2 regions of the Acidovorax sp. AC410 genome follow, and region 1 is predicted to be linked to the other one. Evidence: riboswitches for the same ligand, from Rfam matches in the RefSeq annotation. Region 1 holds a riboswitch; the other holds the start of a gene.
The links. A riboswitch is a leader RNA that binds a small molecule or an ion and turns the genes downstream of it on or off. The one in region 1 is predicted to bind glycine.
Positions count from the first base shown of each region.

Region 2: linked by a shared signal. The riboswitch ahead of gcvT (glycine cleavage system aminomethyltransferase GcvT) and the one ahead of AC0IZS_RS05870 (D-amino acid dehydrogenase) in region 1 are both predicted to bind glycine.

Region 1 is NZ_CEEDCG010000001.1:1,265,239-1,272,337, reverse strand. Features, by position in the region: gene sorT (SorT family sulfite dehydrogenase catalytic subunit) at 1-1,176, shown strand, start outside; gene sorU (SorU family sulfite dehydrogenase c-type cytochrome subunit) at 1,205-1,510, shown strand; gene AC0IZS_RS05870 (D-amino acid dehydrogenase) at 1,523-2,836, opposite strand; glycine riboswitch at 2,933-3,041, opposite strand; gene AC0IZS_RS05865 (YXWGXW repeat-containing protein) at 3,214-3,657, opposite strand; gene AC0IZS_RS05860 (YXWGXW repeat-containing protein) at 3,793-4,233, opposite strand; gene AC0IZS_RS05855 (DUF6463 family protein) at 4,381-4,761, opposite strand; gene AC0IZS_RS05850 (ABC1 kinase family protein) at 4,797-6,128, opposite strand; gene AC0IZS_RS05845 (DUF2867 domain-containing protein) at 6,125-6,670, opposite strand; gene AC0IZS_RS05840 (TetR/AcrR family transcriptional regulator) at 6,667-7,099, opposite strand, start outside.
Region 2 is NZ_CEEDCG010000001.1:6,581,734-6,588,832, reverse strand. Features, by position in the region: gene gcvP (aminomethyl-transferring glycine dehydrogenase) at 1-2,391, opposite strand, end outside; gene gcvH (glycine cleavage system protein GcvH) at 2,536-2,910, opposite strand; gene gcvT (glycine cleavage system aminomethyltransferase GcvT) at 2,985-4,121, opposite strand; glycine riboswitch at 4,172-4,298, opposite strand; glycine riboswitch at 4,320-4,403, opposite strand; gene AC0IZS_RS30595 (TRAP transporter large permease) at 4,418-5,695, opposite strand; gene AC0IZS_RS30590 (TRAP transporter small permease) at 5,692-6,186, opposite strand; gene AC0IZS_RS30585 (TRAP transporter substrate-binding protein) at 6,292-7,099, opposite strand, start outside.

The sequences.
Region 1 (7,099 bases):
ACCGGCAGCGCTGCCGCACTGAGCGCCCTGGGGCTGGCCGCATGGACAAGGGGGGTGCATGCCCAGGCCGTGCCGGCCGCAGCGGCCAAGCCGCTGCCCGCCTATGCGGGGTGGAAGAACCCTGGCAGCCTGATCGTGCACAGCAGCAGCACGCTGGAGACGCGCCGCTCGGCGTTCGGCACGGGGGTGGTCACGCCATCGAGCCAGCTGTACATCCGCAACAACCTGCCCGCGCCCGATGCCGCCATCGTGGCCGACCGCGATGCCTGGAGCGTCTCCATCGAGGGCGTAAAGGCACCGCGCACGCTGACCCTGGCCGAGCTGCGGACCCTGGGCATCGAGACCGTGACCACGGTGCTGCAGTGCTCGGGCAACGGGCGCGGCTTTTTCCCCAGCAAGCCCAGCGGTACGCCGTGGACGGTGGGTGCGGCAGGCTGCGTGGTCTGGAGCGGCGTGCCGCTGCGCAACGTGGTGGCCGCCCTGGGTGGGCTGGCGGGCAGTGCTGCCTACCTCACCGGCACGGGTGGCGAGAAATTGCCCGAGGGCGTGGACCCCCTCACGGTGGTGGTCGAGCGCTCGGTGCCCATCCAGGCGCTGGACGATGCCATCCTGGCCTGGGAGATGAACGGCGAGCCGATGCCGCTGGCCCATGGTGGGCCGCTGCGCCTGATCGTGCCGGGCTACCAGGGGGTGAACAACATCAAGTACGTCAAGCGCGTGGCCTTTGGTGCCGAGCAGTCCCAGGCGCGCATCATGTCCCACGGCTACCGCATGTCCCCGCCCGGCACCAAGGCCAGCCCCGAGCAGCCCTCGGTGTGGGAGATGACGACCAAGTCCTGGATCAACGGTCCCCTGCCCGAGCAAGGCACGCTCAAGGCCGGCATGGTGCAGGTGCATGGCGTGGCATTTGGCGGCACACGCGGCGTCAAGGGCGTGGACGTCTCGGTGGATGGCGGCAAGACCTGGCAGGCGGCCCGGCTCATCGGGCCTGACCTGGGCCGCTTTGCGTGGCGCCAATTCGTGCTGCCCGTGCGCCTGGCCGCAGGCTCGCACGAACTGCTCAGCCGCGCCACCGACACGGCTGGCAACGTGCAGCCCGAGCAGCGCGAGGAAAACCTGGGTGGCTACAACAACACGAGCTGGCGCGACCACGGTGTGACCGTGGCAGTCGCTTGAGGTGGTGAGCAGTTTGCGCACCACGGCCATGGCCGCGCTGCTGGCGTTGGTCTCCGGCGCCGTTGGGGCCGCCGACGCCAGCGAACTGGCACGGGGCAAGGAGCTGTTCGGCAAGATCCAGCCCTCCTGTGCCGTGTGCCACACGCTGCAGGCGGCCGGGGCCGAGGGGCAGGTGGGCCCCATCCTGGACGAGCTCAAGCCCAACGCCGAGCGCGTGCTGCGCGCGCTGCGCGCGGGCATCGGCGTCATGCCGTCCTATGCCGACAAGCTCAGCGACAAGGACATGCGGGCGCTGGCGAGCTTCGTCGCGCAGGCCTCGGGCGCCGCGCCCTGACCGGGCGCTTGCTCAGGCCTTCGACGCCGCAGGCAACAGGCTGGGCACGCTGCTCTGCGGCATGCCCGTGAACGCGAAATCCAGTTCCGGCGCCAGGCCGCTCACGATGCGCGCCACCGACTTGCCCGAGCCGCAGGCATGCGTCCAGCCCAGCGTGCCGTGGCCGGTGTTGAGGAACAGGTTGCCGAGTTTCGTCTTGCCGATCAGCGGCACGTTGCTCGGCGTGGCGGGGCGCAGGCCGGTCCAGAACTGGGCCCGGCTGGCATCGCCCGCGCCGGGAAACAACTGCTCCACACGGCGCACGATGGCGTCGCAGCGCACCTGGTTGAGGTCGCGGTTGTAGCCGTTGAGTTCGGCCGTGCCGGCAATGCGCAGGCGGTCACCGCGCTCGCTGGTGTAGCGCGAGAAGACCAGCTTGTACTCATCGTCCGTCAGGCTCACCTGGTGCGCCATCGATGCGTCCTTGACCGGCATGGTCACCGAGTAGCCCTTGGCCGGGTAGATGGGCAGGCGGATGCCCAGGGGCTGTGCCAGCAGCGGGCTGAACGAGCCCATGGCCAGTACGAAGGCGTCGCCGTGTACGCGCTCGAAGCGGCCCTCGGCGGTGGTCAGCTCCACATGGTCGATGCGCCCGCCGGCCTCGCGCAGCGCCGTGATGTGGTGCCCCAGGCGGAACTGCACGCCCGCTGCCTCGCACAGGCGTGCCAGCTCGCGCGTGAAGGTATTGGCATCACCCGACTCGTCCTCCGCGGTGTAGGTGGCGCCAGCCAGCTGCGGGCGGATGTGCGCCAGGGCCGGCTCGATGCGCACGGCCTCGTCGGCGCTGATGACCTGGCGCTCGCAGCCGAGCTGGCGCATCTGCTCGGCCGGGGCCAGGGCGCCGTCGAACTCCTTCTGGTCGGTATAGAAGTGCAGGATGCCCTGCGTGCGCTGGTCGTAGGCGATGCCGGTGGCAGCGCGCAGCTGCTGCAGCGTGTCGCGGCTGTAGGTGCCGAGGCGCACGATCTGCTCGATGTTGTGGCGCGTGCGCGCCGGCGTGCAGTTGCGCAGGAACGACAGGCCCCAGAGCCACTGGCGCATGTCGGCACGGATGCGGAACAACAGGGGCGCATCTTCCTTGCCCAGCCACTGCAGCACCTTGAGCGGCGCGCTGGGGTTGGCCCAGGGCTCGGCATGGCTCACCGAGATCTGGCCACCGTTGGCAAAGCTGGTTTCCGCACCGGGCGCACCCTGGCGGTCGATGACGGTCACCTCGTGGCCGAGTTGCTGCAGGAAATAGGCCGAAGTCACGCCGAGCAGGCCGGCGCCAAGAACGATCACACGCATTTTGAAAGCCTCTGGAAGGGCAATCGCCGGGCCTGTCGGTGTCGCTGTGGGCTATGGAATATCGATAGCGTGCAGCGGGCACGTCTTTGCCCGGCTGCCGCTCCCCCTGTCCTTGGTACCTGAGAGATTCACCGCCGCCCCTCATGGGCTGCGGCTTGCTCCTTCGGTGCGCTACATGGCGTAGCGGCTCTCCAGACGGCCTTGATGAATGGTGCAGTACGGAACCTGAGCGTGCATGGGAGTTTGCGCCTTCGGTGAAGCGGGCACTGCCGCTTGCTCTCCTGCGGTGTCCATTCTAGGCGCCGCAAAGACGAACGCCGCAGCTAATGTGCGGCGTTCATTGCTGATACAAGGCCGGGCGATGGCCCGGTCAGGCATCAGTTGCGGCGGGGGTTGTCCGGGTTGCTGTCGCGGCGGTTCGATACACCATCGCCATCCCGATCACGGTCGTTGCGGTTGCTCACGCCATCACCGTCACGGTCCCAGCCGCCACGGCGCATTTCCCAGCGGCCGTCGCGCTCCTGCCAGGTGGGCTGGCGGTAGGCGTAGCCGGGGCGTGCCTTCACCCAGTGGCCAGCGACCCACACATGGCGGCCGCCACGCCAGTCCCAATGGCCTTCTTCCCAGACCTGGCCGCGGCGGGGGCGTGGCACGGCCTCGCGGCGAGGTGGTGGAGGAGCGGGGATCACCTGGTACCCCTGGGGGCCCGACTGGATCACCACGGTACCTTGGTGCACCGGCTGGGCCGTGGCCACAGACGAGAGGCTTGCCAGAGCCAGGGTGGTTGCAATAAGGGCTGCGTAAGTGGTTTTGTAAGCCATGGATGACTCCTTCTTCAATGTTGTTGTGTCGCCTTTGTATGGTGGGCAGGCAGCGGCGCCACGTCTGTAGGTGCTGCGCCTTGGTCCCTGTAGGCGAGCGGGGCCGGCCCGCGCAGGGCGGCCGGCCTGCCGCCATCAGTTGCGGTACGGGTTGTCCGGACGGCGGTCGTGGCGGTTGGGCACACCGTCGCCATCGCGGTCCCAGCCGCCGGGGCGCATGTGGTGGCGGCCATCGCGCTCTTCCCAGCGCGGCTCGCGGTAGCTGTAGCCGGGGCGGGCCTTGACCCAGTAGCCCTGGATCCAGACATGGCGACCGCCGCGCCATTCCCAATGGCCGGGCACCCAGGCCATGCCACGGCGCGCGTGCGGTGGCGCTTCGTAGCGGGGTGGGGGGGGTGCGTGGTACTGCACCGGGGTGACCTGCAGCGGCGCCAGGGCGGGGCGCTGCACGGGGTGTTGGTAGTAAGGGTCGCCGGTCTGGATGACGACGGTGGCGCTGGGGGATGCCAGCGCCGGGGCAATGGCACCCAGCGACAGCAAGGCCAGGGAAGCGACGGCGAGGGCGATGCGGGCCATGAAGGTCTCCTTGGAAATGATTCCTTGCGGAACCGGAGCCTTGATCCTGGGCGTTTTGCGTCAAGCCGGTGTAGTGCTCGTGCGAAGAGTTGTAAGCGGATGTTGCTGCGGCGCGGCTTGCGCACCCAAAGCGTGATTTATGTCACATCAGCGGACCAGCAAGGCCAGCGCCGGCGGCAGCACCAGCCAGAAGCCCGACACCGGCATCAGCACCACGCCGGCCAGCACCAGGGCCAGCAGGCACCAGCCCATGGGCCGCAGCGCCTCGGCCGGCTGGCTGCGCTCGAGCGCCGTCACCTCCCATGCCAGCAGGGCCAGCACCGCGCCGAACAGCAGGAACCAGACGGCGGTGCCCAGGTGCATGTCGTCTGCCACGGCGTTGAACACGCCACGCTGCCACAGGATCTGCCACTGGGGGGTGAACATCACGGCCGCCGCCAGCGTGTGCAGCAGGGCCACGGCCAGCAGCCAGCGGCCCTTCCAGGGGCGGGCAGCAAGGGTGGAAAGGGACCAGAGAAGGCTGTGCACGGAATGCTCCTTTTAAGACGGGGAACGGAGGGTGGTCAGCCGACCCAGCGGCCGGCCTGCGTGCGTACCTGCGCCCGGATTTCGGTCAGCAGGTGCATGAGCCCGAGCCAGGCGCGCTCGAAAGCCGGCAGTTCTGGCGGTACACCGGCCAGATGCCTGGCCAGCACTTTTTGCTGCGCCGCTACGGGGGCGGGCGGCCGGCTCTTGCCTGCGAAGTCGAAGACCGGCGCTGTGAAGGGCTCGGTCTGCCAGGCCTGCATGATCGACAGGGCGGGCATCAGCTCGTCGGTGAAGGTGGTGACATCCATCGTCGCATCGACCAGCCCCAGCGCCACGTAGGCTTGCAGCACGCCTGGGGCGTGGGCCGGTGATGCAGGCTGCAGCAGCGCGCGCCAGGCCTGCAGCACGCCGGTGCGAAAGGCCGGCGACAGCTCGCGCGTGCAGCCGAAATCGAGCACGCCGAGTTGCCCGTCCGGCAGGAACAAAAAGTTGCCCGGGTGCAGGTCCGCGTGCATGTGCCCAAGGCCAAAGGTGCAGTGCATGAACCAGTCCCAGAGCAACTGGCCGGCCTGGTTGCGCGCGGCCTGCGTGGGTTCGCTGCGCAGCCATTCAGCCAGGTGCAGGCCCGGCAGGTACTGCTGGGTGAGCACCTGCGCGCGGGTGTGCGAGGCAATGGGCTGCGGCACCACGATGCCCGGCAGCGCCGCATGTTCGGCAAACCACTGCAGCTGCCGGGCCTCGTGCAGGTAGTCCACCTCGTGCAGCAGCGCGCGCTCGATCTCCTGCATCACGCGCTCCACCACCACATCGCCGGGCAGCGGCAGGTCGCTGTGCGCCAGGGCACGCAGGGTGGTGCGCAACAGGCGCATGTCCGAGGCGATGGTGGAGGCAATGCCCGGGTACTGCACCTTGACCGCCACGGCGCCATGCCCTGCCAGCTCGGCGCGGTGTACCTGGCCCAGGCTGGCGGCGGCAAAGGCCTGGGGCTCGAAGCGGGTGAACAGGGCCTCGGGCTCCTGCCCGAATGCCTGGCGGAACACCCGGCCCACCAGCGCGCGGTTGAGCGGCGTGGCCTGGTGGCAGGCGCGTGCCAGCTCGCGCCGCACCCCCTCGGGGAGAAAGCTGGTGTCCATGCTCAGGATCTGCGAGACCTTGAGCGCCGTGCCGCGCAACTGCCCCATGGCCTGGAACAGGATGCGGCCCATGGCCGCCTCGTGGCGGGCTTGGGCATCGGCCTGTGCCACTTCGCCGGCGTGGGCGGGCCGCATGCGCTGGCCCAGTTGTGCCAGGCCCAGGCGCGCGGCCGTGATGCCGGTGATGGTGCCGCGCGCCAGCGTGCCGGTGCGGGGTGGCTTGGCTCCTGTCATGCGTGGGGCCGCGCCGCTGTGCCTGCCGATGCCAGGCCTTGTGCCCGGGCCAGCAGGGTCCGCACGATGCGCCGGTGGAACGGCGCGATCACGGCCATGTAGGTGTGGCCCAGCGCGTTGTGGATGTGCACCACGGAGGAAAGAGCCAGCACGGCCTGCCCGTCCTGCATGCGCTTGTGCAGCGACACCTGCACGTTCAGGTGGCGGTCGTCCACGCCCATCACCACCTCGCGCTCGCCCAGGTGGCGGATCTCGAAGAAACCCACCAGATCGCCCACGCGGTAGCCCGCCGCAGTCCGGCGGGTGCCGTCATGCAGTTGCCCCACAGCCTTGAGGCCCACCATGTGCACCAGGCGGTTGCGCAGGGCCATGAGCGCGCGTGTCCAGCCGGGCGTTTGTTTCACCATGTCGAGCCAGGTCTGCAGCGCGCTGCTGTCGGGTGTGGGGTCGGCCGCTTCGAAACAGTCGGCGAACTGCGCGCCGGGCAGCCGCGATGCGATCACGCTGCCTTGGGGAAGTGCGGTGGCGCGGACGGTGCTCATGGTGCGGCCTTGCGGGTGCGGGGTTTGCGGGCGGGTTTGGACGCTTCGGTCGCAGGGGCTTGGGCCGAAGGGCGCGCACGCGGCGTGCGCGGCGGCGTATCCACCGGCGGCACCATCGTGTCCCCCAGCGCGTTCTTGGCCATGCGCAGCACGCCCACCAGACCGCTGCCGTGCTGCATGAAGCGCGCCATCTGGCTGCGCAGCATGAAGCCCCCCAGCTGCAGCACACGGTTGACCAGGCCCGCGCGCAGCGCCAGCACCGCCACGCCCAGTGACAGGTCCACCAGTTGCGTGGTGTCGGCGAATTCGTCCGATTCGTCGGCCAGCCAGTAGGCCACCACGCCGGCCAGGTAGTCGCCGTACAGGCCGCTGGCCACGCCCTTGAAGTCGCAGGGCTCGATCTCGCCGCTGGCCTCGGCCGCTTCGATG
Region 2 (7,099 bases), 5.3 Mb from region 1:
GCGCGCGCTGATGTAGTTGGCCGAGAGGATGGCAGTCTCGGTCGCGGCCTGCAGGCCTTCGGCGCCCATCATGCGGCAGTACATCCAGCTGATGGGCAGCACGGCGGCATTGCCCAGGGGGGCTGCCGAGACGGCGCCCACGCCACCGGGCACGCCAGCCGTGGCATGGCCGGGCAGGTAGGGCACGAGGTCGGCCACCACGCACACGGGGCCCACGCCGGGGCCGCCACCGCCGTGGGGAATGCAGAAGGTCTTGTGCAGGTTCAGGTGGCTCACGTCGCCGCCGAACTCGCCGGGGGCAGCCACGCCCACCAGGGCGTTCATGTTGGCACCGTCCACGTAGACCCGGCCGCCGTGCTGGTGTACCAGGGCGCACAGCTCCTTGACCTGGGTCTCGAACACGCCGTGCGTGCTCGGGTAGGTGATCATCACGGCGGCCAGGTTGTCGCTGTGCTGCTCGCACTTGGCCTGCAGGTCCGCCATGTCCACGTTGCCGTTGGCATCGCAGGCGGTCACCACCACCTGCATGCCCACCATCTGCGCGCTGGCGGGGTTGGTGCCGTGCGCGCTGCTGGGGATCAGGCAGATGTTGCGGTGGCCATGGCCCTGGGCCTCATGGTAGGCCTTGATGGCCAGCAGGCCCGCGTACTCGCCCTGCGAGCCGGCATTGGGCTGCAGGCTGATGCCGGCGTAGCCCGTGGCCTGGCACAGCCAGGCGCGCAGTTGCTCGTCGAGCTCGCGGTAGCCTTCGAGCTGATTGGCGGGGGCAAAGGGGTGTACCTGGGCGAACTCGGGCCAGGTGATGGGGATCATCTCGCTCGTGGCATTGAGCTTCATGGTGCAGCTGCCCAGCGGGATCATGCTGCGGTCCAGCGCCAGGTCCTTGTCGGACAGCTGGCGGATGTAGCGCAGCATGCCGGTCTCACTGTGGTGGGTGTTGAACACCGGGTGCGTGAGGTAGCTGCTGGTACGGCGCAGCTCGGTGGGGATCAGTGGCTCCACGCCCTTCTCGAACGCATCGAAGGTGGGCAGGGCCTGGCCGTCCTTGGCGAAGACCTTCCACAGCAGGGCGATGTCGGCACGGGTGGTGGTCTCGTCGAGCGAGATGCACAGGTAGTGCTCGAAGTACACGCGCAGGTTGGCACCCAGTTGCACGGCGCGCGCTGCGATGGCCGCAGTGGCGCCATCGGTCTTGAGTGTCAGGGTGTCGAACGTGGCCTGCGGGCGCACGGGGGCGCCCAGTTGCTCCAGGCCCTTGGCCAGGATGGCGGTGTAGCTGGCCACGCGCTGGGCAATGCGCTTCAAGCCCTCGGGCCCGTGGTACACGGCGTACATGCTGGCCACCACGGCCGGCAGCACCTGGGCCGTGCAGATGTTGGAGGTGGCCTTTTCGCGGCGGATGTGCTGCTCGCGCGTCTGCAGCGCCAGGCGGTAGGCGGGCTTGCCATGGGTGTCCACGCTCACCCCGACCAGGCGGCCGGGCAGGGAGCGCTTGAATTCGTCGCGGCAGGCCATGTAGGCGGCGTGCGGGCCGCCCGCGCCCATGGGCATGCCAAAGCGCTGGGTGGTGCCGACCACGATGTCGGCGCCCCATTCGCCGGGCGGGGTGATGAGGGTCAGCGCCAGCAGGTCGGCCGCGGCGATGAAGGCGGCCTGCTTGCCATGGGCTTTTTCGACGTCGGCGCGCAGGTCGTCGATGCGGCCGCTGGTGGCGGGGTACTGGGCCAGCACGGCGAAGTATTCGCCGTCGAGCGCCGCATGCCACTCGGGTGCGGAGTTCGCCAGCACCACCTCGATGTTGAGCGGTTTGGCACGGGTCTGGATGACCTCGATGGTCTGCGGGTGCGCGTCACCGGCGACGATGAAGCGGTTGCTCTTGCTCTTGACCGAGCGCTTGGCCAAGGTCATGGCCTCGGCCGCGGCCGTGGCCTCGTCGAGCATGGAAGCGTTGGCGATGGGCATGCCGGTCAGGTCGCAGACCATGGTCTGGAAGTTGACCAGGGCCTCCATGCGGCCCTGCGAGATCTCGGCCTGGTAGGGCGTGTAGGCCGTGTACCAGGCCGGGTTCTCGAGCACGTTGCGCAGGATCACGCCCGGCGTGTGCGTGCCGTAGTAGCCCTGGCCGATGAAACTGCGCAGCACCTGGTTCTTGCCTGCCATGGCCTTGAGCTCTGCCAGGGCCGCCGCTTCCGTCACGGGCAGCGGCAGGTCCATGGCCGTGCTGCGTGCAATCGAGCGCGGCACGATGCTTTCGATGAGGGCACGGCGCGAGGCCTCGCCGATCACCGACAGCATGTGTGCTTCGTCGGCCGCATCGATGCCGATATGGCGGGGCAGGAATTCGGTGGCGTTTTCGAGCGCGCCGAGCGGCAGGGCGGATTGCATCAACATGGGGCAGGTCTCAGGCTTCGTCAGAGGAGGGCAGGGCGGCAAGCGAATTGGGATTCGGCCGGATAACTAGGCGGGGAGACGCAGACAGTGCTGTGGCACGGCAAGGCGACCCAACGACGTTAGCCGGGCGAAGCCCAATTCGCGTCAGGCGTTCTTGGCGAACTCGGTGTAGTCGGTTTCGCTCAAGAGTGCGTCCAGTTGGCCGGCATCGCTGAGCTTGACCTTGAAGAACCAGCCGGTGTTCAGGGGATCGGAATTGGCCAGCGAGGGGTCGGCGCGCAGGGCTTCGTTGACCTCGACGATCTCGCCCGAGACGGGCATGTACACGTCGGCGGCGGCCTTCACGGACTCGACCACGCCGGCCACTTCGCCCTGGGCAAAGCTCTTGCCGACTTCGGGCAGGTCCACGAACACCACGTCACCCAGGGCGTCCTGGGCGTGCACGGTGATGCCCACGACGGCGGAGTTGGCGTCGGCGGCGTTGATCCATTCGTGGTCTTTGGAGAATTTGACGGTCATGGGGAAAGCTCCTGTGGCTTTGAAAAAATGAAGGAATCAGCAATGTAGCGGGCCGGGCCCGCAGCGGTGTGAAATCAGCCGCGGAAATAGTTGGCGGGGGTGAACGGCATGGCGCGCACCTCCATGGGAACGGCCTTGCCGCGCACGATGGCGTGCACGCGGGTGCCGATGGCGGCAAACGCAGGCGTGACATAGCCCATGGCCACGGGTTCGTTGACCGTGGGCCCGAGCAGGCCGCTGGTGACTTCGCCGATCTTCTGGCCATCGGTGCTCTGCAATTCGGTGTGCTCGCGCACGGGCACGCGCTCCAGCGCCACCAGGCCCACGCGCTTGCGCGCCAGGCTGGCGGGGTTGTCGATCTGCGCCAGCACCTTGTCGGCACCGGGAAAGCCGCCTGCGCGCGCACCACCGGTGCGCCGCACCTTCTGGATCGCCCAGTTCAGCGCCGCCTCGGGTGGGGTGGTGGTGGTGTCGATGTCGTTGCCGTACAGGCACAGGCCGGCTTCCAGGCGCAGCGAGTTGCGTGCGCCCAGGCCGATGGGCTTCACCTCGGGCTGGGCCAGCAGGGCGCGGGCCAGCGTGTCGGCCTGGGCCGCGGGCACCGAGATCTCGAAACCGTCCTCGCCCGTGTAGCCGCTGCGCGTCACGAAGCAGTCGCACCCGGCGATGGCGTAGCTGCCACCGGTCATGAACACCAGTTTTTCGATGCCCGGGGCCAGGCGCGCCAGGGCGGTCACGGCCTGCGGGCCCTGCAGTGCCAGCAAGGCATGGTCGGGCATGGGCACCACCTCGCAGCGCTGGCCGATGCGCGCCTGGATATGCGCGATGTCTTCCACCTTGCAGGCGCCGTTGACGATCACGAACAGCGTGTCGTTGCCCTGGTTGAAGAACATCAGGTCGTCGATGATGGTGCCCTCGTCGGTGAGGAGCAGGCCGTAGCGCTGCTTGCCCACGGGCAGGTCGACCACGTCCACGGGCACCAGGGTCTCGAAGGCAGCGGCGGCATCCGGGCCGATGAGTTGGAGCTGGCCCATGTGCGACACGTCGAACAGACCTGCTGCGGTGCGGGTGTGTACATGCTCGGCCATCAGGCCGGCGGGGTACTGCACGGGCATGGAATAGCCCGCGAACGGCACCATGCGGGCGCCCAGCTCCAGGTGCAGGGCGTTCAGGGGCGTGGTGAGCAGGGGGGCGGTGGCAGGGGCAGACATGGGGCGGACTCCGGGCAAATGAAAGCCGCAACCCATTCATGGATTGCGGGATTTGCCCTGCTGTCCGCTTTACCTGAGAGATTCACCGCACCGCCCTGGCTGGCGGCTGCGGCTTGCTCCTTCGGTGGGTGGCCTGCGCGCTGTGCTGCGCGGCCACCTCTCTCCAGCAAGGGAACGCCTGCATCCCTGCAGGCGGTTGCCAGTCCTTTTGCCTGAGCGTTCGGGGTGTCCCTGCGCCTTCGGCGGCCCCCTCACCATTGCTGGGGAAGGCTCTCTCCTGACCCGGCGGATTCTACCTACTTTGAATACACCAGATCGCGCAAGGTGAGCGAAATGCCCGGAATGTAGGTGATGAACATCAGGCACACCAGGATCACGCAGACGAAGGGCAGCAGGTGCTTGATGATCCGGTCCAGCGAGATGCGCGCCACCGTGCAGGCTGCGAACAGGTTCACGCCGAAGGGCGGCGTGATCATGCCCAGCGCGAGGTTCACCACCATGATCAGCCCGAAATGCACGGGGTCCACGCCGAAGTGCATGGCCACGGGCGCGAGAATGGGGGCCAGCACGATGATGGCGGCACTGGTCTCGATGAACATGCCGATCACGAACAGGGCCGCATTCACACCCAGCAGGAACAGGGTGGGCGATTGCAGCACCGACTCCAGCCAGCGGCCGATCGCGTCGGGCACGCCCGCGCGGGTGATCAGGAAGGCGAACAGCCCCGCGTTGGCGATGATGAACATGATCACCGCCGAGGAGATCGCCGACTTGCGCAGGATGGCGAACAGGTCCTTGATGCGGATCTCGCGGTAGATCACCACGCCCACGATCAGCGCGTAGAACACCGCCACAGCCGAGGCCTCGGTCGGGGTGAACACGCCGCCGTAGATGCCGCCCAGGATGATCACCGGCATCAGCAGCGCCCAGCCGGCCTGCAGTGTGGCTTTGCCGAAAGACATGCGGCCTTCGCCATCGTTCTTGCCCCAGCCCTTCCACTTGCAGTAGGCCCAGACGAAGAGCATCAGCGCGAAGCTGATCAGCAGCCCGGGGCCGAAGCCGGCGATGAACAGCTCGCCGATGGATACCTCGGCGCTCACGCCGTAGAGGATCATCGGGATGGAGGGCGGAATGATCACGCCCAGCTCCGCGCTGGTGGCCTGCAGCGCCGCGGCATAGCTCGTGGGGTAGCCATGCTTGATGAGGGCCGGGATCAGGATGGCGCCAATGGCGAAGGTGGTGGCCACCGACGAGCCAGACACCGCCGCGAAGATCATGCAGGTGAGCACGCAGGTCATGGGCAGGCCGCCCTGCACGCCACCCACGATGCTCTTGGCGAACTCGACCAGGCGGCGCGAGATGCCGCCGGTTTCCATCAGGTTGCCCGCCAGGATGAAGAAGGGGATGGCCGCCAGCGGAAACTTGTTGATCGAGCCGAACATCTCCTTGACGGAGATGAGCATGTTGGCATTGGAGGCCTGGATGCCCAGGATGGACGCCAGGCCGATGGAAACCGCTACCGAAATGGTCAGTGCAAAGCACAGCACCATCGTTGAAATCATGACCAGGCTCATTGGGCGGTCTCCAGTTCCATGCGCAGGGGATCGATCAGGTTGCCGATGATGCCGACCACGCAGAACAGGCCACCGACAGGCATGGCCAGGTAGGCCCAGAACATCGATACCGACTCCAGGCCGGCCATGCTCTGCACGCCGCCGCGCACGGAATAGTCCCAACCCCACCAGATGATCACTCCGATCAGCGCCAGCGCGGCGAGGGACACCACCCAGTCGAGCACGCGCCGCATCCTGGGCGGGCTCCACCGGTACAGCACGTCCACACTCACCATCGCCCCCTGGCGAAAGGCGGCGGGGATGGCGAGGAACACCATCCAGATCAGGCTGAAGCGGATCAGCACCTCGGTCCATTCGGCGGGCTGCTCCAGCACGAACCGAGTGATGATCTGGAACATGCCTAGCGCCGAAGCCAGCGCCAGCATGGCGCACGCGGCCAGCATGGCGATGGAGGTCGTCCAGCGCTCAAAGGTCAGGAAAGCATTTTTCATGGGGCAGGGCCAGCCACGGCAAGAGAAAGGATCAAAGGAAAAAACCAAACCCCCGCAGCGACGTTGCTACGGGGTGTTTGGTTCTGCACTGCGGAGCGCGGCGGTTTACTTCACGTCGCGGATCTTGTCGAGCGCGGCCTTGCCGAACTGCTTTTCGAACTCGGCGTTCACCGGCGCCAGGGTGGCGACGAACTTGGCCTTGTCCACGTTGTCGATCACCGTCATGCCCTTGGCGCGCAGGTCGGCCACGCCCTTGGCATCGTCTTCGTCGACGCGGGCGCGGTTGGCCTTGGTGCCTTCCTTGGCCGCGTCGAGGAAGGCCTGCTTGTCAGCGGCCGACAGCTTGTCGAACGAGGCCTTGTTCATCACGAAGATGCAGGGCGAGTAGACGTGGCCCGTGAGCGTCAGGTGCTTTTGCACCTGGTCGAACTTGGCCGAGATGATCACGGGCAGGGGGTTCTCCTGCCCGTCCACGGTACCTTGCTGCAAGGCCGTGAAGACTTCGGGGAAGGCCATGGGCGTGGTGATGATGCCAAAGCCCTTGTAGGCGGCGATGTGCACGGGGTTCTCCATGGTGCGCATCTTCAGGCCCTTGAGGTCGCCGGGCTCCTTCACGTCGCGCTTGCTGTTGGTCATGTGGCGGAAACCATTCTCCGCCCAGGCCAGGGCCTTGAAGCCCTTGGCGTCGAACTTGGTCAGCATCTCCTGGCCAATGGGGCCGTCGAGCACGGCGCGGGCGTGGGCCTTGTCGCGGAACAGGAAGGGCACGTCCAGGATCTTGGTGTCTGGCACGAAGTTCGGGATGGGGCCGGTGGAGCTGAAGGCCAGCTCCTGTGTGCCCAATTGCACCGCCTCGATCGATTCGCGCTCGCCGCCCAGGGCACCGTTGTAGAAGGTCTGCACCTTGTAGCGG